DNA from 3 places in the Paenibacillus sp. MAHUQ-45 genome. Region 1 is predicted to be linked to each of the others. Evidence: riboswitches for the same ligand, from Rfam matches in the RefSeq annotation. Region 1 holds a riboswitch; each other region holds the start of a gene.

Evidence for each region. Region 1 has a riboswitch for cobalamin ahead of AC3Y23_RS26260 (S-layer homology domain-containing protein). Riboswitches for the same ligand answer to the same signal wherever they lie in the genome.
Region 2: another riboswitch for cobalamin. It lies ahead of metE (5-methyltetrahydropteroyltriglutamate--homocysteine S-methyltransferase); the one in region 1 lies ahead of AC3Y23_RS26260 (S-layer homology domain-containing protein).
Region 3: another riboswitch for cobalamin. It lies ahead of AC3Y23_RS21425 (energy-coupling factor ABC transporter permease); the one in region 1 lies ahead of AC3Y23_RS26260 (S-layer homology domain-containing protein).

The regions. Positions count from the first base shown of each region.
Region 1 covers NZ_JBYUPV010000017.1:29,932-37,565, reverse strand. The annotation lists gene AC3Y23_RS26265 (GAP1-N2 domain-containing protein) at 1-2,994, shown strand, start outside; cobalamin riboswitch at 3,161-3,359, shown strand; gene AC3Y23_RS26260 (S-layer homology domain-containing protein) at 3,537-7,634, shown strand, end outside.
Region 2 covers NZ_JBYUPV010000001.1:623,420-631,053, forward strand. The annotation lists gene AC3Y23_RS02795 (FtsX-like permease family protein) at 1-1,006, shown strand, start outside; gene AC3Y23_RS02800 (undecaprenyl-diphosphate phosphatase) at 1,008-1,874, shown strand; cobalamin riboswitch at 1,966-2,171, shown strand; gene metE (5-methyltetrahydropteroyltriglutamate--homocysteine S-methyltransferase) at 2,327-4,624, shown strand; gene AC3Y23_RS02810 (GNAT family N-acetyltransferase) at 4,982-5,887, shown strand; gene AC3Y23_RS02815 (hypothetical protein) at 5,934-6,158, shown strand; gene AC3Y23_RS02820 (DUF1540 domain-containing protein) at 6,349-6,501, opposite strand; gene AC3Y23_RS02825 (DUF4349 domain-containing protein) at 6,830-7,634, shown strand, end outside.
Region 3 covers NZ_JBYUPV010000010.1:229,663-237,296, forward strand. The annotation lists gene AC3Y23_RS21410 (energy-coupling factor ABC transporter ATP-binding protein) at 1-462, opposite strand, end outside; gene cbiQ (cobalt ECF transporter T component CbiQ) at 507-1,298, opposite strand; gene AC3Y23_RS21420 (energy-coupling factor ABC transporter substrate-binding protein) at 1,282-1,578, opposite strand; gene AC3Y23_RS21425 (energy-coupling factor ABC transporter permease) at 1,579-2,343, opposite strand; cobalamin riboswitch at 2,610-2,798, opposite strand; gene AC3Y23_RS21430 (DMT family transporter) at 2,935-3,900, opposite strand; gene AC3Y23_RS21435 (5'-3' exonuclease) at 4,110-4,853, opposite strand; gene AC3Y23_RS21440 (hypothetical protein) at 5,225-6,526, shown strand; gene AC3Y23_RS21445 (hypothetical protein) at 6,532-7,634, shown strand, end outside.

The DNA.
Region 1 (7,634 bases):
CGCGGGATTTTTCGCTCCACAGAAGGGTTCGATACGGTAGCAAAGTCGGAAGGGCTGGACGGCGGTTTTATCAAAAAAATCCTTCATCCCTTCTGCCTCTATGATGCTCCGGCGGAACTTACGGCGCGCGGGGAGAAGGACGAATCAGCCTACCCCTCGGCCCTACACCTGTTCCATACGGAGAACGGGGAGACCGTCATCGGCAACAGCCGCTATCAGTCGGCAGATTTCACGGGGCAGCGGAGTGCTTTTTTCGCCCATAACTTTGTTGTTCCGGCTGCTCGTGCAGAAGAGATTGTAGAGCGTTATGGGGATTGGCTGCATGCGGATTTTGCGGAGAGTTACACAGGTGAGCTGGGTGGCATTTTGCCAGAGCTGCCTTCTATTCTGGTGGCGGGGAGAACACAGGTCGACCCTGTGACAGTGCTATCTTCTCTGAACATTGGGGAGGGCTTGTTCAAGGCACTGCTGCAGGCGGTGATGACTTCCGTGGCCGGCAAGAAGAAGATCTATGTGTCGCTGGATGTACCGATTGGAGAGCTGTCGAAGCGGGCAGCAGAGCTAACAGAGGTTATTTTTGGCGCACTACCCAATGAGTTCCGTCGCAGACTGGGTGTCATTACGTACGCCAATGAGCCAAAGAGCCGCAAATATATTCATTTGACCTTTGTAGAGAAAGGTTCACTTCGCCCCGGCGACCGCACTGTGGAGAAGGATTTTACGTTCGACCTCGTCTCCGGGCGCAGCAGTAATGTCGATTTCGGGGATTCACGGCAGCCATATGCTGATCTGGCCTGGAAGGTGACGAGCAGCGGCAGTAGCATGAATGACTTTGGTCAATTTGCCGACCGGATGTTGGACGGGGAAAGCTTGGATCGCAAGCTATCGCTGGGGCTATATAACGAATTGGCTGTATTTTACGAGATTGAACAAGGCAATGAAAGCTTATATGAACAGAACAAATATGCCGTTCTCGGTGGATTGCTTGATTATCTCAAAGGGGATGGCGCGCTACAGTCGCGAGTCCGGTTGAATGATATTTTTCTAGAGCGATTTGACCGTGAATATGATCTGATCAGGCAAGGGGGGCCACTGATACCTGCGGTAATGGAGAGCTTCAAGGCTTACTATGTGCTGCCGGGACATAATTACAGGGACCGTATCGTCGATTATTTCATTAACGGGATGCTGAATAACAGCAACCAAGGGCGCGAGGACGACCTGAAGGCAGCGTATACCATTATCGAGAGTGAAGAAGAGCTGAGTGCGGCCTTTTTCAAAAAAGTGCTGGCCCAGCCGATCTTTCGCCGGAAGCTTCTGGAGCCGTATTTGGAGAATCGTCTGGCTGCCGCCACATCGGCAGCGGATATTGCCGGTTTTGTCCTCTATTGGGGGCGTACGCTGCCCGAGGTGCTTCAGCAGGCCTTTATTGAGGACAAAACCAAGGATTATTTGCTGGAAAAGCTTCAGCGTGAAGCCGATCCTGTTGCCGCTGCGGCCGGGATCCATGAGCGTGTGGAGAAAGCCGAGAAGGAACGGCGGCGCAGCGGTGGTATCCAGCCTGAGGCGCTTGAACTTCTGCGCGGACTGGCTGCAGCCGCTGACCGTTTTCTGCTGAACCGTTTGTCCCTGGCGGAACTAACAAAGGAACAGCTACTGGATATTGCCTTCCTGCGTTATCCGAAGGGTGCTGCTAAATGGTATCCGCCGCTGGATCAAATCAGCAAGCAGAAGCAGAATGCACTGCGGGCCGCTTACCGCTGGTTCGGGGAAGAGAAGCCGGATGAAGGAATCTTCGCGGAACTGACTCCAAAGGAGCTAGATGATGTGCAGCTCCTTGGACGGCGCTGGCTGAAGGAGGCGAGGTCCGTTGAACCTTTCGAACGGCTGCCGCTGGGCTTTTACTATAGCAGTCGCCGTGAGGGGGGACCGCTGGATTACGAAGCGCTGCTGGAGCTGGTTAACCAGAAAGCAGGTTCGGATAAAGAGACCGTCTACCGCTTCCTGGCTTGGACACAAGGCAATCCATTGTTTGTAATCTCGAACAAGAAGCTGCAGCCGGGGTACCGCCGAGCGATTCTGAAATATTTCCTCAGTAATGACCGAGAAGCATTCAAGAATCGCGAATTCCGCAAATCCTATCTTGCAGCTGCACATCCTGCTCTGCAAAATGTATATAATGAAGCCCGCTCCCAATTGGCTTCACCGCTGGCGCGGTGGGTCAGCCGCAGCCGATTTCAAATCCTGATCTCGGGGCTCGCGATTGGAATTGTCCTGATAATTGCAATTATAGCTGTTAGCATGCTGAGACCGGACGGGAAGGATAGTACCCTACCGGAGATTAGTCCGCAGCCAAGTCCGGCCCAAACTGCTGGTACCGACCAGCGGCCGGTCATGGCCTATCTGCTGGCACCTGACGGAGAGCAGGAGGAGGGTAGCAAGCTGCAGTTTATTTTCCCTACTGCTGCTGATTGCGAAAGCTTCAAGCCGGCTGAGATTAGTCTGCTCAATACCGATGACACCAAGAGTACGTATAAAGTAACAGCTACGACTAGTACGTGTTCATTGCCTTCATCGGATTTAGAGTCTTCCTCCGGGCAAGAAAATTCTGCTGCTGACCATGCAACTGGAAATGCAGATGGAACGGGAACGGATAATTCTCCGCATTCATCTGCTAATGCCAAGGATGCAGTGTCTGATCAAGCTAATCATGCTGCGAATCAGCAAGAGCAGTCTTCTTCAACAATTGATCCTGCCGCTTCACCTTCGCTTACGCCAGAAAGTGGACAAGTAGTTCCGAAAGAGGGCCAATATCAGGTAACCCTTGCGCTGGAGCCTGGGGCTGCGCTGGTACCGGGCGACACCATTGAGGCTGGGGACTATAAGCTGAAATTGTCCGACAAGGCTCTTGCACCAACCTCTGATGAGTCTTCGGTGAAGGACGACCCAAGCCCTGAGCCGACGGCTACAACAAAACCAAAAACGAAAAAATAGTTGCTACTCCTGAACAGCTGCTGAGTTATGACTTGGACAAGTTATGGCTATACAGCATTCAGGAGTTTTTTTCGCTGTCAATATGGAACAATACCGATTCTGGCAGTTTTTCTATGGACATACCGGGGGATTATAGCTATTATTAGGAATATTAAAATTTAATAGTAGTATATTTAATGAAGAAGGTGCAGACTCAGATATCTGAGTTTGCTTAAAAGGGAAGACCGGTTCAAAATCCGGCGCGGTCCCGCCACTGTAGATGCGGAGCGACTTTTCAAATGCCACTGTTCCTATAAAGGAGTCGGGAAGGCGGAAAGAAGCGATGAGGCATGAGCCAGGAGACCTGCCTTGTTCAAAGTGTTCCCATGCCTTCGGGGGGTGAGGTCGGGAACCAGTTGCAGATGGATTGTACTCCGGGAAAGAAATTCCCGTACGTCTGCCCTCAAGCTAAGTTTGTTCTGACCACCCTTCATAATAGGGTGGTTTTATTTTTTTACCAGAATAAACCAAATTATAAGGAAAAGAGGTTCATGATGAAAAGAATGTTATCATCCCGAGCGCTTGCGCTTGGACTGGCACTACTGCTGGTCATCTCCATTCTTGGCTCTTCGCTGGTGCCGGCAGGACAAGCCTTCGCCGAAGCACAGCAAAGCCTTACTGGACAAGGAGTTACAGAAACTAGCGTAACAGATGCTACCTACGGCGCAGCGGCGTTTGCTGCGGCTGCACAAGAACCGGTAGATGTTCAACAGGCAATTACAGACGCTATAAAGTATGTACAGAATAAAGGATATACTTCTGACTGGATTGCGATGAGCTACGGGCGGCTTGGAATTAAGATACCGGATAGTTATATTACCGGACTTGAGAAGAGCGTGAAGAGTACGATGACTGCTTCTTCTCCTCCGTATGTAACCACGTATGCCCGGTTGGCTCTGGCTGTTACGGCAATCGGTCGTGATGCAACCAACTTCGGCGGCTATAATCTTCTTGAGCCGATTTATAATAGCAAGGACGTAGCGGCACAAGGCATAAATGGCCCTATATATGCATTGCTAGCTATTACAGCCGGACAATATAATGTGCCTGATGATGCAGTCTGGAGCAAAGAGCGGATTGCGAATAATCTCATCTCGAAACAAGATCCGTCAGGTGTCTTCTCGGCTTTTGGTTCCAATGCAGATATAACGGGGATGGCTTTACAGTCTCTCTACACTTACAACGGCTTTCCTGAAGTCGAGTCTGCAGGCCAGCGTGCCGTTGATTGGCTGTCCAAGAATCAGAACAAGGACGGCGGCTATGACAGCCGTTGGGGCGTGAGTAGTGAGGCTAACTCACAGGCTATTCTTGGCTTGACTACTGCTGGTATTGACCCGACAGGACCAGAGTTCACCAAGGGCCAACACAACCTTATCACCAACCTGTTAGCTTACCAATCTACTGATGGCGGCTTCCGTCATGCTATGTCAGGAACATCTGATAGCATTGCAACTGAACAGGCACTGCAAGCACTAATCTCCTATCAACTGTTCCTTAAAGGAGATAAGTTCTATAACTTAAAGCAACCGGCTTCACAAAAACCGGCCGTTCAGGCTTCAATTACAATTGAAGGCCCTGAAGGAAGGATCACTAGCGGGGCTGTGGAAGCGCCAACGGCGTTTAAGGCTTTGGTAGAGGTCACTAAGGCTAATAATATACCGCTGGATATACAAAACGGCAAACTTAATGGCATTAACGGAATTTCGCAGCAGCAGTACGGTGCCTCTGACGGCTGGAAATATGCTTTCCAACAAGACGGGCACTGGAGAGTGTCGGATGTAGATGCTGCTGATTATGCTCTTAATGCAGGCCAACAAGTTCTATTTTTCTACGGCGATGCTGATACAAGTCTGAATAATCATGTAAACGTATTGCCGGCCATCCCTGCTCCAGGAGAAGGCTTTACGGTTCAGGTCTATAATGATGCGGTAGATTGGAACACGACACCGTCCAAGACTGTTAGCAAGCCTGCCCCAGGGGTAAAGGTAGCTATTGGGGATCATGCGGTTACAACAGATAGTGAGGGGAAAGCCAGTTTTGTTGGCCTGCCTGCAGGCACTTATGATGTGGAGCTTACAGGTTACCGTCAAGGTGCAGCACCAAGTGTGTTACCAGTTCAATCACAGTTTAGCGTAGCAGCACAAGCTCATTCTTCTATAGCTATTGAAGGTCCGGAAGGTCCTTTGGCTTCTGGCACGGTAGATGCAACGAGTCCGCTTCAGGCTTTGAGAAAACTGGCGCAAACCAGTAATCTCTCTCTGGACGTTACGAACAGTCCCATGGGAGAGTATGTCTCTGCGATTAAAGAAATAGAAGCGGGACAATACGGTGGCTGGGATGGCTGGTTCTATGCTGTGAAGAAAGATGGAGGCTGGACCCTTCCGAATGTTGGGGCAGCGGATTACTTACTTCAGAGTGGGGAACAGATATTATTCTATTATGGTGATTTCGGAGTCACTTCCTTTATTGATTCCATCCAGGCGGAGCCAAAGCAGCCTGTTTCCGGACAGCCATTTACTATTCTGGTAAAGAAGATTGTCGATGATTGGAACACGGGAGGCAGTCTGATCCTGCCGGCTGAGGGTGTTCAGGTTACGATTAAAGGTGAAACAGTAACCACCAATAATGATGGCAAAGCGACCTTTGTTTCCGGTAAGACTGCCGGTGACTATGAAATTGAAGTTACGGGCTACCAAAAAAATGCTGCTCCAACAGTGGTTAGAACGGTAAGCCCAATATCCGTTGCTAAGGATAACGGTACTTCAACACCAACGCCTACACCTGCAAAATCGCAGGTCACCTTCTTGGTGGAAGGCGATGCCATTCGCGGTACAATTGTTCCGAGCACAACAGTCAATTTGAACCCGGGTGATACGCCTTATAGCTTACTGGTTCGTCAGTTGGGAGGTAAGGTGGTTGCTACCGGTTCCGGCATGAGTTTATATGTCAGATCAATTGATGGCTTGGCAGAGTTCGACCGTGGTGAGAAAAGCGGTTGGATGTACTCGGTCAATGGAGTATTCCCGAACTACAGTGCAGGTGCCTATACTACGCTTGCAGATGGGGATACGGTTGCCTGGCGCTATACAACAAATCTTGGAGTCGATTTGGGTGAGCCATCCTTTGAGAACGATCCGAAGGGGCCAACCACCGGTACTCCAGGAACGGGCACTGCGGTTGTCATCAGCCCGGATAATGCTCTGCCGCTCAACAAGGTAGGACAGACTACAACCGTAAGCAATGCCAATGAAAAAATGACGGCTGCCCAGGCAGCGGAACTAAAGCAGACTTTGGCGGCTAATACAGTGTCCTTGTCACAGGCGATTCCAGCCGGAGCAGCAGCGACATTGAAGGATAATGCCGGAGAAGTGCAGTTAAGCATTCCGGCTGGCGCAGTGTCCAGTGGTGTTACGATTAATGTAAAAGAACTCTCATCCAGTCGTTCCGAACTGGTATCCGGACTGTATGAATTTACTCCGGATGGCACGAAGTTCGCGAAGCCGGTGGATCTGGCCATTAGAGTACCTGTTACTACGGACCATCTAGATAACTTGACTATGGCTTGGCTGAACAAGACTACTAATGAATGGATTCCAGTTCCGACTACGGTAGATGCGAAGACTGGCATTGTTACAGGAAAAGTTAGTCACTTTACCGACTATGCAGTCATTGACCGCAGTCTATGGGAGCCACAGCAAGATCAGATTAAGAAAGATATTGCCGGGGCTGTAAAATACATTACATCCGCAGAAGCAATCAGTGATTGGCAAGCCATCGGTTTGGTACGCTCTGGCAACACAGTGCCAGCTTCATACCTGAGCGGCCTGAAAGCTCAACTGGCTGAGGCTAAAGGCGAGTTCCGCAAAGTGACCGATTATGAACGAATTGCGTTGGCTGCAGCGGCTCTGGGCAGTGATCCGCAAAGCATCAGCGGTTATAATTTGATTGAGAAAATTTACAACAATGCTAACATGACGGCTCAAGGCAGCAACGGCGTGATTTTCGCCCTGACTGCACTGGACAGCGGCGCTTACAATGTACCTGTAAATGCGCAGTGGACACGTGAACGTCTAGTGGATTGGCTTCTGAAGCAGCAAACGAAAGAAGGCGGCTTCCCGTTGTCAGTTGGCGGTGCTGCTGACATTGATATTACTGCCATGACCGTAACAGCTCTATCTAATTACAAGGAGCAAGCGCTCGTTAAAGCGGCTATCGACAAAGCACTCGGCTGGCTTTCCTCTCAGCAGTTGGAGAACGGCGGTTACAAGTCGTACGGCGATGAGAACAGCGAAAGTGTGTCGCAGGTAATAATTGCTCTGACGGCTGTGGGCACAGGCCTTAACGATCCGCGTTTTGTGAAGGCTAAAGGCGGTCTGCTGAGCAATCTGGCGACATTCAGACAAGCTGATGGCGGTTATGCACATGCTTTGAGTGACAAGAACAGTAATAGCATTGCAACGGAACAAGCGCTACTGGCGCTTGCAGCCTACGACCGTTTCTTGAATGAAAAAGACAAGTTGTATAGCTTCTCAGCTACACCGGTGACTACGACTCCGGTTCCAAGCGTGACCTTTGCCGATGAAGGGCAAATCTCAGCCTGG
Region 2 (7,634 bases), on a different contig from region 1:
GGGCTATGTGGCTAAAAGTACGGAAAGCGCGGCAGAAACAGAACAGCACCTGGATAGCATTCGCAGAGAGCTCCAAGGCCGTGGTCTGCCCTTTGATACACTTAGCATTCCGATTAAATATGCAGAAGTGATATCGCAGACTGGCCCGGATCGGACCCGGCTGCTACCGCTGATCTCTTACAGCCTTTATAAGCAGGCGCTGCTGAAGGCTGGCTTCCGTTCGTTCGAAGGTCCGCTTGAAGGGCATGACGGACTGGTTATGATCGGTTCCCAGCGGGATCGTAGTCTGACGAGTGAACGAGTCAAGGCTACGTATACACTGCGGCAGGGGAGCATAATTCGGGAGATCGGCTACACGGAGGAATTACCGATTGCGAACCATCTGCTCCCGATGCTGAACGGCGTTGACGGGGGTGACTTTAGCGGCATTGTGGTTAGTGATGAGCTATATGACACTATCCACCCCGTGCAGACAGATAAGTACACAGGATTCTATGTCGCAGATTTGCTGCAGACAGTTGGAATCGCGACTGATCTTTCCGTCAAGGGCAAGAAGGCGTACGAGGCCGATTACCCTTATGCGATTGCGGTCAGCGGCACATTGTTTGAGATCCACAAGACACTGTACAGTACAATGCTGTTCGCTTCTTTGCTTGTGGGCACAGTATTCTTCATTGCAGCTGGCAGTTTTCTTTATTTCCGTCTGTACATGGATCTGGATTATGATCGTCTGCAATATTCCACCTTGGCTAAGATGGGATTAACGGACCGGGAACTGGACCGAATTGTGACATTTCAGATGTCCCTGATGTTCTTTGTGCCAATTGGACTGGCTATACTGCATAGTCTGTTTGCTTTTATTGCGCTGCAGCGTTTGTTCTACCTGTCGATTGTGACGGAGACAGGAGCGGTGTTGGCGGTTTATTTTGTCGCACAGGTACTCTACTTCTTCTTCATCCGAAGTCGCTATCTGCGCAATCTGCATAAAAATTTAAGGAGGATGTAACATGGACCTGCTCATGATTATTAAAGCAATTATTCTAGGCATCGTCGAAGGTATAACCGAGTTTGCTCCCGTATCCTCTACAGGTCATATGATTATTGTGGATGATATGTGGCTGCAGTCACAGGCGTTTCTGGGCCAACATACGGCGAATACGTTTAAAGTAGTTATTCAATTGGGTTCTATCCTGGCGGTTGTCGTTATTTTCTGGAAAAGATTCATTGATCTGCTGGGTCTGAAGCGGTTCAGCCGCAAAGAAATGCAGCCTATACAGGATGGACAGCCACAGCAGTCTTCCGGTGAAGGAGGGCATCTGAAGCTTCGTATGGTGCTGATCGGCCTGATTCCTGCCGCGGTCCTAGGTTTACTTACAGAGAATTATATTGATGACCATCTGTTCTCGACGGCAACTGTATTGATTGGACTCGTCATAGGTGCTGTATTCATGATTTGTGCCGACCGTTTTGCGCCGAAGAAGGTGCAGACTGAAACGGTCGATCAAGTGACTTACAAACAAGCGCTAGGCGTTGGACTGATGCAGTGCTTCGCCTTGTGGCCGGGCTTTTCCCGCTCCGGTTCAACCATCTCCGGGGGCGTACTGCTCGGGATGAGCTACCGGGCAGCAGCCGACTTCACGTTCATTATGGCCGTGCCGGTCATGGCCGGAGCTACACTGATTTCTTTAATGAAGAACTGGCAATACTTCACGATGGAGTCGCTGCCGTTCTTCATCGCTGGCTTCATCAGCGCCTTTGTCTTCGCCCTATTGTCGATGCGTTTCTTCCTGAAACTGATCAATCGGGTTAAGTTGCTGCCCTTCGCTATCTACCGAATTGTGCTAGCAGCAGTGGTGTATATTATTTTCTTCTAACTGGCTATAAGGATTCCGTATAACTGTTACACTCATAATCTATTGCGGTTTACTTGGTATTCCAGTATCATGACGTTATATTCATTCCCGAAACTGAATAACGGATACAGGTGCCTGCCGGATGATAGACATACCGGATGGCTTAATAGGGAAGTTCGGTGCAAGACCGACGCGGTCCCGCCACTGTAACGGAAGAGTCTTCAGCAACCCTCGTCACTGGCAGCATATGCTGTTCGGGAAGACGGCTGAAGATGTAGACGCCGCAGCCAGGAGACCTGCCTGTTTCGACAGCACAGCTTTACCTACGGAAGATAGGATGGTGTTAGACCAGCTACAAGTATGTATAATACTAGGGCGTCTTTCCCTCTGACTTCTTACAGGGAGAGACGCCTTTTTTGGGTATAAAACATGACGTATATAGATTATTAGTGAGATAGGGGAGGAACCTAGGAATGACGCAAACAGTAAAAGTGAGCAACCTCGGGTACCCGAGAATCGGGAAGAACCGCGAATGGAAAAAGAACCTGGAGACCTTCTGGTCTGGTCAAAAAGATGAAGCGGAATTCCGCTCCGAAATGGAGAGAATCCAGCTTGAGCATTTGCAAACTCAAAAGGAAGCTGGCATTGATCTGATTCCGGTCAATGATTTCACATTCTACGACCACGTCCTGGATGCAGCCGTAATGTTCGGCGTTGTGCCTCCACGTTATGATTACGACGGCGGAGATATCGGCTTGGATCTTTACTTCGCAATGGCTCGTGGTAATGCTACAGCCACTGCTTGCGAAATGACAAAATGGTTCAACACGAACTATCACTATATCGTTCCGGAGATCGGCAATCAAACGCCGCGTTTGACCGAAAACAAGCCACTTGCAGCATATCGTTTTGCCAAAGAGAAAGCAGGAATCGAAGGAAAGCCGGTTGTCATCGGTCTGTACACTTTCCTGAAGCTCTCCAAAGGCTTCCAGTCTTCTGAAACAGCTGAAATCGCTAAGCGTTTCCTGCCTGTATATGTACAACTGCTTCAAGAGCTTCAGCAAGAAGGCGTGAAGTGGGTTCAAGTGGACGAGCCTGCGGTTGTAACTGGGCTTACCAATGAAGACATCAGCTTGCTTGAGTCGATTTATGCAGAAATCGCTGCAGCTGTGCCTGGATTGAACATCATCCTGCAAACCTACTTCGAAGCTGCTGAACCGCTTGAAGCGTTGCTCAAGCTGCCTGTACAAGGTCTGGGTCTGGACTTCGTGCACGATGGCGGTACAAACCTCGAGTCGATCGAGCGTCTTGGCTGGCCGGAAGACAAGATTCTTGGCGTTGGTATCATCGACGGCCGTAACATTTGGCGCTCCGACCTGGATGCCAAGCTGGCATTGCTCGACAAACTGGCGACTCATGTTAGCCTGGATCGTGTATTCCTGCAACCGTCCTCCAGCTTGCTGCATGTACCGGTAACCGTAGAAGGCGAAGATAAAGTAAAATCGGTAATCAAGAACGCACTGGCATTCGCAAACGAGAAGCTGGTTGAACTGAAGCTGATTAGCTCTGCACTGGAAAACCGTGATGCAGTTGCTGCTGAGCTGCAAGCTAGCCGCGATGCGCTTGCTACCTTCCGTGCGCTGCCTGAGCGTGGCCGTGAAGATATCGCTGCAGAGGTGCGTAAGCTGGCTGTACTTCCTGCAAACCGTAACCTGCCATTCGCAGAGCGCGTGAAAGTACAACAAGAGAAATGGAACCTGCCACTGCTGCCAACAACAACGATTGGAAGCTTCCCGCAAACACCGGAAGTTCGTCAAGCACGTCTCAAATGGCGTAAAGGTGTATGGAACCAAGAGCGTTATGATCAATATATCCGCGATCAAATCGACGAAGTCATCACATTCCAAGAGAAGCTGGGACTTGATGTACTCGTACACGGCGAATTTGAACGTACAGACATGGTTGAATTCTTCGGTGAGAAGCTGGCTGGATATCTGTTCACTCGCAATGGCTGGGTGCAATCCTATGGCTCCCGCTGCGTGAAGCCACCGGTAATCTATGCTGACGTTGCTTTCATCGAGCCAATGACAGTTAAAGAGAGCGTTTATGCACAATCCCGCACCAAGCTTCCGGTAAAAGGCATGTTGACTGGACCGGTAACGATCCTGAACTGGTCGTTCGTCCGCGATGACCTGAGCCGTGAAGAAGTGGCGAACCAAATCGCGATTGCATTGCGTCATGAAGTGAAGGCACTGGAAGACGCTGGTGTTGAAATGATTCAAGTGGATGAGCCTGCGATTCGTGAAGGTCTGCCGCTGAAGCCAGAAGACCGTCAGCATTACCTGGATTGGTCGGTTAAAGCGTTCCGTATCTCCACTTACGATGTCAAAGATACGACGCAAATCCATACGCATATGTGCTATAGCGAATTCAACAACATGATCGATTCCATTTCCGATATGGATGCGGACGTTATCTCCATCGAAACTTCCCGTAGCCACGGCGAACTGATCGTAAGCTTCGAGGAGCAAGACTACGACAAAGGCATCGGCCTTGGCGTATACGACATCCACAGCCCGCGCGTACCGGCTGTAGAAGAAATGACTGTCAACATCGACCGCGCTCTGCGTGTACTGGACCCAGAACTGTTCTGGATCAATCCGGACTGCGGACTCAAGACTCGCGGCTGGGCAGAAACCGAAAGCGCCCTGCGCAACATGGTTGAGGCTGCTTCGATCGCAAGAACAAAGACTAGCGTAAGCAAAGCTTAAATGTAGCGCTGTAGGCTACAATATAGAACTATAAAAGAAACCAGCAGCTCTCTCTTCGTGGGGAGGCCTGCTGGTTTCTTTTATTGGGGAACTAGAACTGGCTCGGTTCGCTTAGACCATTTTAGCTGGTTGAGTCTAGCCAAACGGGAAGTGAGCAAGAGCATATAGCAGGAGAGTAAGGGCGTTGGGTGGATAAGTATGAGCATCCGGTTGTAAGGAGGAAATAAAGTATTATACTGACGATGCTTCATTAAGCCAATAGGGAGTTTGGTTATAATTGTTATTTACTGTAACCGATAGTGCTTTGATGTGGTAAAATTGAAGCTACTTATCATAAATACGATAGGGGGTATATTTGTGTTTTTAAATGAAAATATAGAAGTTGGAATAGACCTAGTTTCCGCTTACAAAGATAATAAGGCTTACAGAGATAGTTTTAATCAACTAACGACTTTAGCTTTTGATATTAACTTTGAAGTTTGGTATCAGAAAGGTTTCTGGGATGATCGTTATATCTGCTATTCATTTCTTAGAGATAGTAAAGTCATCGCTAATGTTTCTGTCAGCAAAATGGACGTAGTGATTAATGGGTTAAACAAGAAAGCGATTCAAATTGGAACAGTTATTACTCACCCTGATTTCAGGGGAAAAGGGCTTTCTAGAGCATTGATGAATCATGTTCTTAATATTTACGAGCAAGAATGTGATATCTTCTTCTTATTCGCTAATAGTACTGCGATTAACTTTTATCCGAAATTCGGATTTGAATCCTTTGGTGAATCGCAATTCAAATTGAAATTTAATCCCGTTCCAAATGAGGATTCCACCATATGCAAGCTGAATTGTTCCAATGAAGAAGACTTGGAATTTATCAAACGAATGGTTTTGTCCCGCAAACCTATTTCAGGACAATTTGGTGTTAGCAATAACCAAGGACTTTTTATGTTTTACGCTTTAAATGTGTTTCCCGAATCAATTTATTACTCGCAAGAGGACGAAGCTATTATCGTCTATCAGCAAGAAGGTCATACGCTTCATCTATACGATATAGTTAGTCAAGATGATGTTCATATAAATAGTTTACTTAACCGAATTGCTAATGAACAGACAGAGAGTATTCAATTTCATTTCACACCAGATCAATTCACTGAGAAAGCTCAGTATGAGCCGATGGATAATAATGACGATATGCTATTTATTAAGGCTAACTTTGCCATAGATAAAAATTCAAAGTTCTGTGTACCTGTACTAGCGCATGCTTAGCGTTATAATTTTATTTTTTTCCAATTAAGCTAACGGGAAACGATAATTGAACAACAAAAGAGGCAGTCTACGACTTTATTTTCGCAGAACACCAGTAGGTGAGCAGGGAGTGAAAAAGGGGAGTAAGAGCATCCAGCAGGTGAGTAAGGGCGTAGGGGAAGGCGAGTATGGGCACAGCAGAAGAGTCAGAGCATGGAGTGGGCGAGGAACAGATACAATCGAGTACATACAACAGGGGAGCGAGAGAATGCATCAGGTGGGCAAGAGTTAGCAGACAAGCAAGAGCCTACAGTAGTAAGCAAGGTTGTATAGATTGTAAAAGGGGTACCATACACCTCCTGGCGTTTGGGACACCTTCATTATTAGGGATTCTTTTTTTAATGATACACTTGATAATAATTCTCATTCTTGATAGAATAAATGAGAAAAGAAGGAACCGTGGAGGGTTCCTTCTGAATAGCTTACTTGCTCTCGAATGTTTTACAATCAGTTTCTTCCGCACGTGTTGGTTCCTTGGAGCTGTGGAAAGCAACGAAGATGGAATCGGCCTGACATTTGTTCTCCGCTGCCCAGTGCGTGCAGGAGTTGACTTCACAGATTACGTCTTTTGCCATAAGGGTTCACCTCCCCTTTAGTAAAATGACTTCATCGCTAAATGGAATGCCCTGCTCGGCAAGGTGGAGCTTGTCCGAACAGAACCATGCCCTCATCTGAATGGATGTGAGGGTTTTTGGTGTTATTTGTCTGTTAAGACACCGTAATTGTACCAAACAAACTGATTGTTCGCAAACAGCAGTATCCAGATCCGGGTACTGCTTTTTTTGTTTTTACCCGGTACTCTGGATCAATATATGCAAAACATTTAATAGTCATGCAACATTCCATCTTCTGGAATCGTCAGGGATACATAGAAGTATTCTACTAAATTATGGGGGTTTGATGATGCGAAAATGGGGGTTGTATGGAGTATGGTTATTGATTCTGGTTATTGTCGTCACGGGCTGCGGCTCGGCTGATCACAAGAGTAACAATGTGGCTGCGGATTCGGGTACGGCTAACTCAGTGAGTAAGTTTGAAAGTCAGACACTTAGTGATACATCTCCGGTAGCAGAGAAATCGAGTGTCGATGCTGATTCGGCTGTCAAAGCCGGGGGAGAATCAGGAGCTGGTAGTACGGATTCCGCAGAAGATTCTTCGGCAGTGGATACCGGGAAAACGGGTGCCGGGTTTACTGGCAGCGATGTTGTAGCTGGATTGAACAAGAAGCTGATCTATAAAGCCAACCTGAACATGGAAGTGGACAACTACGCCAAGGCTCAGACAGAAGTACGAAATATGGTTACTCTTGCTCAAGGCTATATCATTGGATTTGATGAGAATATGTCTGAATACGAGCAAGGTGGGAATTTCATTATGAAAGTACCGGCATCCGGCTTCTCGTCTTTTCTGAGTAATCTTGAGAAAGTGAAGCATGTGAAACTCCAGCGTAGTATCCAGGGGCAGGACGTGTCTGAAGAATACGTAGATCTTGAATCCCGACTGAAGGCTAAGCAGATGATGGAAGCTCAATACACCGAATTTATGAAAAAAGCGACCAAGCCCGCCGACCTTGTCGCGTTTGCCAACGAACTGGGTTCCATCCAGGAGGAGATTGAACGGATAAAAGGGAGAATGCGTTATATTGATCAGAATGTTTCGTTTTCAACTGTAGAGCTGCGCTTGTACCAAACGGACGCAAGTTTAGATG
Region 3 (7,634 bases), on a different contig from region 1:
GGCCAGCGCCGTCCGTTTTTTCTGTCCCAGACTAAGCTGGTGGATAGGCTTATCTCCTAGCTCTGTTAAGTTCAGCCGTTCCAGTACCTCGCGGCAGCGCAGCTTGATCATAGGTTCAGCCATACCGCAACCCCGCAGCCCAAACGATACATCCTCAAGAGGCGTGTTTAAAATCAGCTGCTGCTCCGGGTCTTGGAACACCAGCCCGACGCTGCGGCGCAGGGAAGCCAGGTCTTTGGGGGCATAGGACAGCCTTGCCTCATCCTTCCTCACAACTCCCTGCTGCGGCCGGAGAATACCCACCGCGTGTAGAAATAGCGTGGACTTACCCGATCCGTTATGGCCCAGCACAGCTGTTCTGGAACCTTTAGGAATGGACGCAGTCAGTCCCTGCAATGCAGGCTCCCTCGTGTCCGGGTACCGGAACACCACTTCCTCAAAAGCCAGACTTGAGTTATTCATGATGATTCTCCTTTATCGACCCCAAATGATGGGATCAACGGTATTCACAATCGCCAGGCCAACCAGCTCTGAACGAGTACCAATACAGTCATTCCGATGTAAGCCTCAATAGCATACCGAACCGGAACCGGACGGGTCTCACAGGGCGGTAAAACAATATCGCCAGCAAACCCTCTGGTCAAAATCCCTTGAGATAGACCATGGTATCGCTGAACCGTCTTTGCGAACAAAACGCCAGCCATCCCCGCAGCCTCTCGCAGCTTGGGCATAAATCCCCTTGTGCCACCGCGCAATCGCCGGGCCAGCATCATGCCATGTGCGGTGTCGCTGAGCAAAAATAAAAAACGATACATGATCAGCATCAGTTCTAGTACAATCTGCGGCATCCGCAATCTGCTGAGCACCTGTAGCAGTTCGCCAAACGGCGTGGTAAGAATCAGAAAAAAGAAGCACGACAGACAAGCTGCCACTCTTGCCAGCAGCAGCCCACCTCGCCATAGTCCAGCAGCCGTCATATAGAGCGAGAGTGAAGATCCTGGCAACGGCATTACCACCATTGCCTCTCCGGCTGCCGGACGGCCGATCTCTACTACAAGGACTGGCAGACTGATCAAGTAGAACAGCAATGCGGAACCCAGCAGCATCCCGTATAACTGAATCGGGATCTTGGCATAGAAGATGCACCAGATCATCAGCCATAGTGAAATAGCTAGTTGTAAAGCTGGGTCCAGAACAAAGGACAGCACGAACATGACTGCGGCGAATCCGCTTTTCCACATCGGAGACAGGCTGCGAAAAGCATTGCCATAGGAGACAGCGTCAATTCTTCTGATCATTCAGCTTCTGCTTGCCTTGTCTTCCTTTGAGCAGACCGATCGTATAGCCAATCACCCCGGCACCGATAGCCGCCTGTAAGGCGAATAGCATACTTTCGGTCTCTCCCGGCAGCTCCGTCAGCGGCTTGAACCAAGGGGTATATGAAGGATCAATTTCTGTGATCGCGCCTTCTGCAGCATCATCAGCCCCGCCAAATTCCCCTTCTACAAACAGTAACGGCAGTACAACCAGCAGAACGACTGCCAGAAGCATCCAGGCATTTTTCCATTTGGCACTCATTTAGGATTGGGCCCCTTTCGTTTGGCGTTTCAGTAAAGACAGCTCATGCGGGCTATAAGATTTCAGCCAGTTCCAGAGCAGCACAGTCAACAATCCTTCACTGATGGCAAGCGGAATTTGCGTGATGGCAAAGATGCTTCCGAACTTCATGAACGAAGCCATCACCCCGCCATCGGCAGCCGGAAATGCTACTGCCAGCTGGACTGAGGTGACCACATAGGTCATAAGATCCGCGATGGCTGCCGCACTGAATACCGCGAGTTTTTCGCGCTGGGTCGTCCCCATAATCAGTTTGTACGCCGCATAGCCGGCAAAAGGACCAGCCACCGCCATCGAGAAGGCGTTCGCACCAAGCGTAGTAATTCCACCATGGGCAAGCAGCAGCGCCTGAAAGAGCAGCACAATTGAGCCAATAACGCCCATGGGCAGCGGACCAAGCATAATTGCACCAAGACCGGTTCCCGTCGGATGAGAGCTGCTTCCTGTGACAGAAGGCATCTTGAGTGCTGACAGTACAAAAGTGAAGGCCCCGGACAAGCCCAGAAGCAGCTTCAGCTCCGGATTGTCCTTCGTCATTTTTTTCAACCTCATAATTCCTAGAATAAAGAACGGCAGAAATGCCGCCCACCAGAACAGCGCCCAGCCCACTGGCAGAAATCCCTCCATAATGTGCATGGCCTGTGCAGTTCCCGGTTCATTAAATAGCAAATACACGGTAAATCCGGCGACCAGCAGCATAAAACTCCACATCCTGCGTTGTTTCATCCCATTTCCCTCCACGTTAAGTTCATTTGTAAGCTTTGAAAGCCAAAAAAGCCCACCCTAACAGGTGGGAGATCTATGTACGCCATTGCTTACGAAAGAGAGGGATGGGCTCGGAATTCACATTCCAGTCTCACTCCGTTCAAGACAGCAGAAACTAGCAGTCACCTTGTGCAAAGGGAACTTATCCACAGTCCGCCATTGCATGGGCCGCTTGCCGCCTTCAGCTCTTCCGTCAATTCGTACACCGCTCCTATCCGCGTAGAGTCTTGGTGTGCGAAAACAAGGTAGGTCTCCTGGCTTCGGATGATAACGCCGGCTCTTCGTCTTCCCCAATCTTGCTTCGAGTGACCTGGTGAAGAACGGCTCTCCTATACAGTGGCGGGACCGCTCGGGAGTTGCACCCGATTCCCTGTTACCCCTTGGCATCCAAGGGCACCTTGTTTTATCGCTAATTGATCTTGTACATCATAGCGGACTTGGCATTACGTGTCTGTGATAAAAGTGGGGGTTAGGAATTCCTTCCAATTTACATTCAAAAAAAAAGAGCCGTTCCCATCCGTAATAGATGATGAATCAGCTCTTTACTCAAAATCAGGCACCCGGGCTTTTTCCCGCATTCAGCGACGCAGCATCACCTCTGGACTTCCAAGGAAGCTTTCCGAAGTTGGTGCCAAGCACCCCTGTAATAATCATGAAGGTGCCAATAATATGTGCCACCGTCAGTTCTTCGTGCAGAATCATGGCTCCGGCGATTATAGAGATTAGCGTAGACAGGTTATTGAAGACGCTGACCTTGGAAGCTTCTAGCCGGGCTAGCGCATAAGTGGACAACAGGTTGCTAATCACTGTAGACAGGATACCCAGATACAGCAGAGCCAGCAAATACTTGGAATCTGCGAACGGCTGGAAGAAGACATTCAGTGTGCCTGCCGTTCCATGCCTGATCAAAGCAGCAGCCACGAACAAAATAAAGCCCATAGCCATAGTAACAAAAGAGATCTCCAAAGGCGTATACTTCCGTGTCAACGGCCTTGCCAGCACACTGAAACCTGCCATACTCAGTGCAGACAGCACCAGTAACACCAGTCCAGCCACATTATTGCCACTCCAGCCAGCGCCTCCCTTCATCGCGAAGATGAAAATAACACCCGATACAGACAGCAGGATGGACAGCTTCTGGATAACATTCGTTCGTTCTTTAAGAAAAAAAGCCGCGATCGGCGCGGTAAACAGCGGAACCATCGCCAGAATGATGCCTGCTTCCGAAGAAGAAGCACTCATTAGACCGAACGCCTGAAGCGCAAAGAACAGCACTGGAGATAACAGGCCCAACGGGAGCAGTCTGCGAACATCACTCCAGGTGAAACGGAGTTTGACCCAGCGGAAGAGAAAGGGTACGGCCACTGCGATCCAGCCAATAGCGAAGCGATGCGCTAGCACATCCAGCGGATTGGCCTCGGTGACCGTCATTTTGACGAACAAAAAGGAAAAACCAATAATTGAGGCATAAAGAATAGCGGCCAGATAGGCCGACGTATTGCTGTTTCTGGACTTCATGCGTGCTACCCCCGGAAAATAAATGTGGTGTCCAAACATTGAACTCAATATACTATGCAATCAGAGCGAAGTAGCCACAATTCATATGTACCGCATCTATACCGATACAAACTGGGTTATTAGCGGATTCCCCCCGCCACTCTCCCTTGCAGCATACCAAAAAGCCCTGCACTGCAGGGCTTTTCACTAGACTCTAACTTTGTATTACTCTAGCCCAAATCGCCAAGCTCGATCTGCACAATACCTTCTTCTTCCTGAATCTCGGCAATTAGGTGCATCAGGCTGCCGAATTCCAGCTCTTTGAATTTACGAGCCGCAGATTCATGCTGAAGCGCCCACAGGCACTCGTCCAACGTGCAGACCACCGGAACATCACAGCGGATCTCTGCCAGTTCCCGTGATAGATGCAGCATATCGAGATCGGCTTCGATCTTGGCTCGCACTCCCTTAGGCAGCAGCTGCAAATTCTCGATAACGCCTTCGACCGTACCATAATCAGTTAGCAGCTTAAGTGCCGTTTTCTCGCCGATGCCGCGAACGCCAGGATAATTGTCGCTTGTGTCGCCCATAAAGCCTTTCAAATCTATGACCTGGGCAGGCGTAAGACCTTTATCCTCCAGCAGTTCCGCCGGATCATACACCTTATAGTTGGAACGGCCTTTTTTCATAATCACGACCTTCACGTTGTCCGTAACAAGCTGAAGCATGTCGTGATCTCCGGTAATAATGTAAACCTCAGATTCTTCACCATAACCGGCTGCCAGTGTACCGATGCAATCATCGGCCTCATAGCCTACCAGCCCGACGTTGGGTACGCCAAGCTCTGCTACAACTTCCTTCACTAGATCGAACTGGGGAATCAGCTCCAGCGGCGGCTCCGCCCGGTTGGATTTATAGCCGTCATTATATAACCTGTCACAGGGATTATTTTTTTCAAACGAAAAATTTATCAAATAAACCCTTCATATCAAGGATTTTATTATCTGGATTTATCCCATATTATATCATCTTGGGAAAATTAATAGTGTATATATTGAATAAACATAGAATTGGTATTAAAATAGGGGCTACAGCCTCAGTGCGAGGCAGACTCCGCAGAACGAAGTTCAAGTACTTTTAGGTTTTAAGAATTATATCTATATATATTTCATTAAATAGCATATGGGAGTAGCTACGGTCCATTTTTCCACCCTATGGGAGACTTTAGCAGTACGACTTCAGGTCACGCGACGCATGAAGAAAATTAGAACGGAACTCGAATGAGACCGTCTTTTTCTCCATGCGTTTTTTGTTTTTATTTCACAAAAAAGGAGAGCGCCTTTGAATGACATTTACTACATCAGGCAAGTATATTTATAGGTTAACAACACTTGATAAAGAATATTCACGATCTCGTGGATTTAATATTAGAGTCTACGAAATCGCATTTTTTAATACCTACAGCAAAATAGCGTATCCTCATCCTATCACCGAATTTCTTATTGATTATAGAAGTAAATCAATGTCTTTAGAGAGAGAAAGGCAAGTAGCGAGTACTGTTTGCCAATTTTTAAATTATTTATTGATTATGACTAATTCGGGAGAGAAGGATTTCCTAGAATTATTCGAACACGGTCTTTTTGGACTTTCCTTTGTTCATGGGGCAAAGTTTCTACAAAACCAAGAGATACAATTAAATAAGCATGGTAAACCCATTAACAGGGAAACAGTGGATCGTAAGGAATATGTTTTAATTGCTCTTTATGTCTTTCTTCAAAAGCAAGGGATTATTAATGAAAATCTATTTATAAACACATACATAGACGAAAAGGGACACGAAAAATATTCAACCCCATTTGTAAGGATGAATAGAAATGCGCGAAATTCCACACCAAAGAAAGAATTAAGAGACTTTGGCGAGAACAGACAGCAATTACTAGTTGAATTTATCGATACAGCATTAAGTTTAAAGTCGTGTAAAGACATCGCCTTCGGACTGGGTCTACAGGGATTTGGGGGGCTAAGAAGAGGTGAAGTGGTAAATCTAGTAACTAGCAGTTTAAGGTATTCTGGTAACTCATTAGTTGTAGATATTGATGATAGGCAAGAACATTTATTTAAAGATAAGAGAAATCTGTCAAAGGAAGCAGTAAAGAAATGTCGTCATCAAATTATTATACCTAGTGAATATATGAATCTACTGTATCTTGGACATTTAAATTCTATAAAATCACGTAAAGCACCCAAGAAATTCCCAGTGGATGATGCACTTTTTGTTAATAAATTTGGTAGTCCAATGACGGGAAAAACTTATGAAGAAAAATTCAAACGCGTTGTTTCTAAATTTATTGAACGATTATTAATACAAAAACGTTTTGACGAGTACACTTATTTAACCTCCAAAGTTTTTAACACTCATACTTTAAGGGGGGTTTTTACAAATATTTGTTTAGATGATTTGGGATTAAATGTTCGACAAACAGCTAATGCCCGAGGTGATACTTTTGATAGCTCTGTTATGGTATACGTTGAAGAACTAACAGGTATGCAGAAAATGAATAGAGCCATTACTCAGCTTTCTCAAGCTGTAATAAATGCTGAAAAGAGTCGAGCATTCTTAGAGGATTGGAATACGGAGGTGATTTAGACACAATGATATCAATAGCGGAAGTATCAAGACAAACAGGCTTTTCAGCGAGAATGATTGATCGCTTGATTAAAGCAAGAAAGCTAATAGTGATAGAAAAAGGTGGCGGCGGCCTTCCCACCTTGATATGCAAAGAGTCAATGAAGGGTGCACTTGATGAATTCAATAAATTTCATGAAGAGTACATTTACTTCAAAGAAGTATTTGAAGCACTCCATCTTGATAACCAAGCTTTTTATAATTATGTAAAAACTTACGAAGATAAAAATAAAAATTTTGACCAAAAAAATTTTATGAGAGTAATAGAAATCAGGGAACCTTTGTATGGAGCTTTTGACAGGAGACTTTTTTTTAATCGAAGAGAATTTGAAGAGCTTCAGCGTGACTTCATTACGTTAGAAGAAGCCAGGGAGATAAAAGGTACGCCCGACCGAACTATTTTCAGTCATTGGTTAAAGAGACGACCGTTGCTAAAAATATTTTCGATAGGTTCAACCGGAAAAGCTAGATATGTCCGTAGAAACGATTTAATGGAAGCAATACATAATTTTAAGCCTAAAACAGATAGAAAACTTCCAGATTTTAATGTTGATGGATATCTTATGTCTAATCAAGTTATGGAATTAGCACATTTATCACTGAAGTATTTTAAGGTTATCGTAAAACAGAATATCCTTTCCCCATCTTTAAAAAAAGGTAATATAAAATATTTCAAGAAAGAAGATGTTGCTACACTGATTCAGCGTCAAGAATATGAGTTTCAAATACTCAGTCAAAATTACTACAGCTTTCTAGATATTCATACTTTACATCCAGATAAAAACAGGGATTTTTTCAATAAAACTAGTTCTATAAAAAAAATCGAAATACCTCCCTACCTTAGTTGGCATTTTCGCAATAGTGGTAAATGGTTGTACAAAAAAGAGGATGTTCATAACTTTTATATGGAAAGCCAAATTAGAAAGAGCTTAATCTTTGAGTCAACAATCACACATGCACCTTATGAATTCAATAGGCAATTACAGGTTTTGCAAATTGATATAGACCATATTCCTCCAATAACCAAGAAACTTTGGTCAGAATTCATATCAGACAAACTCCAACGCCC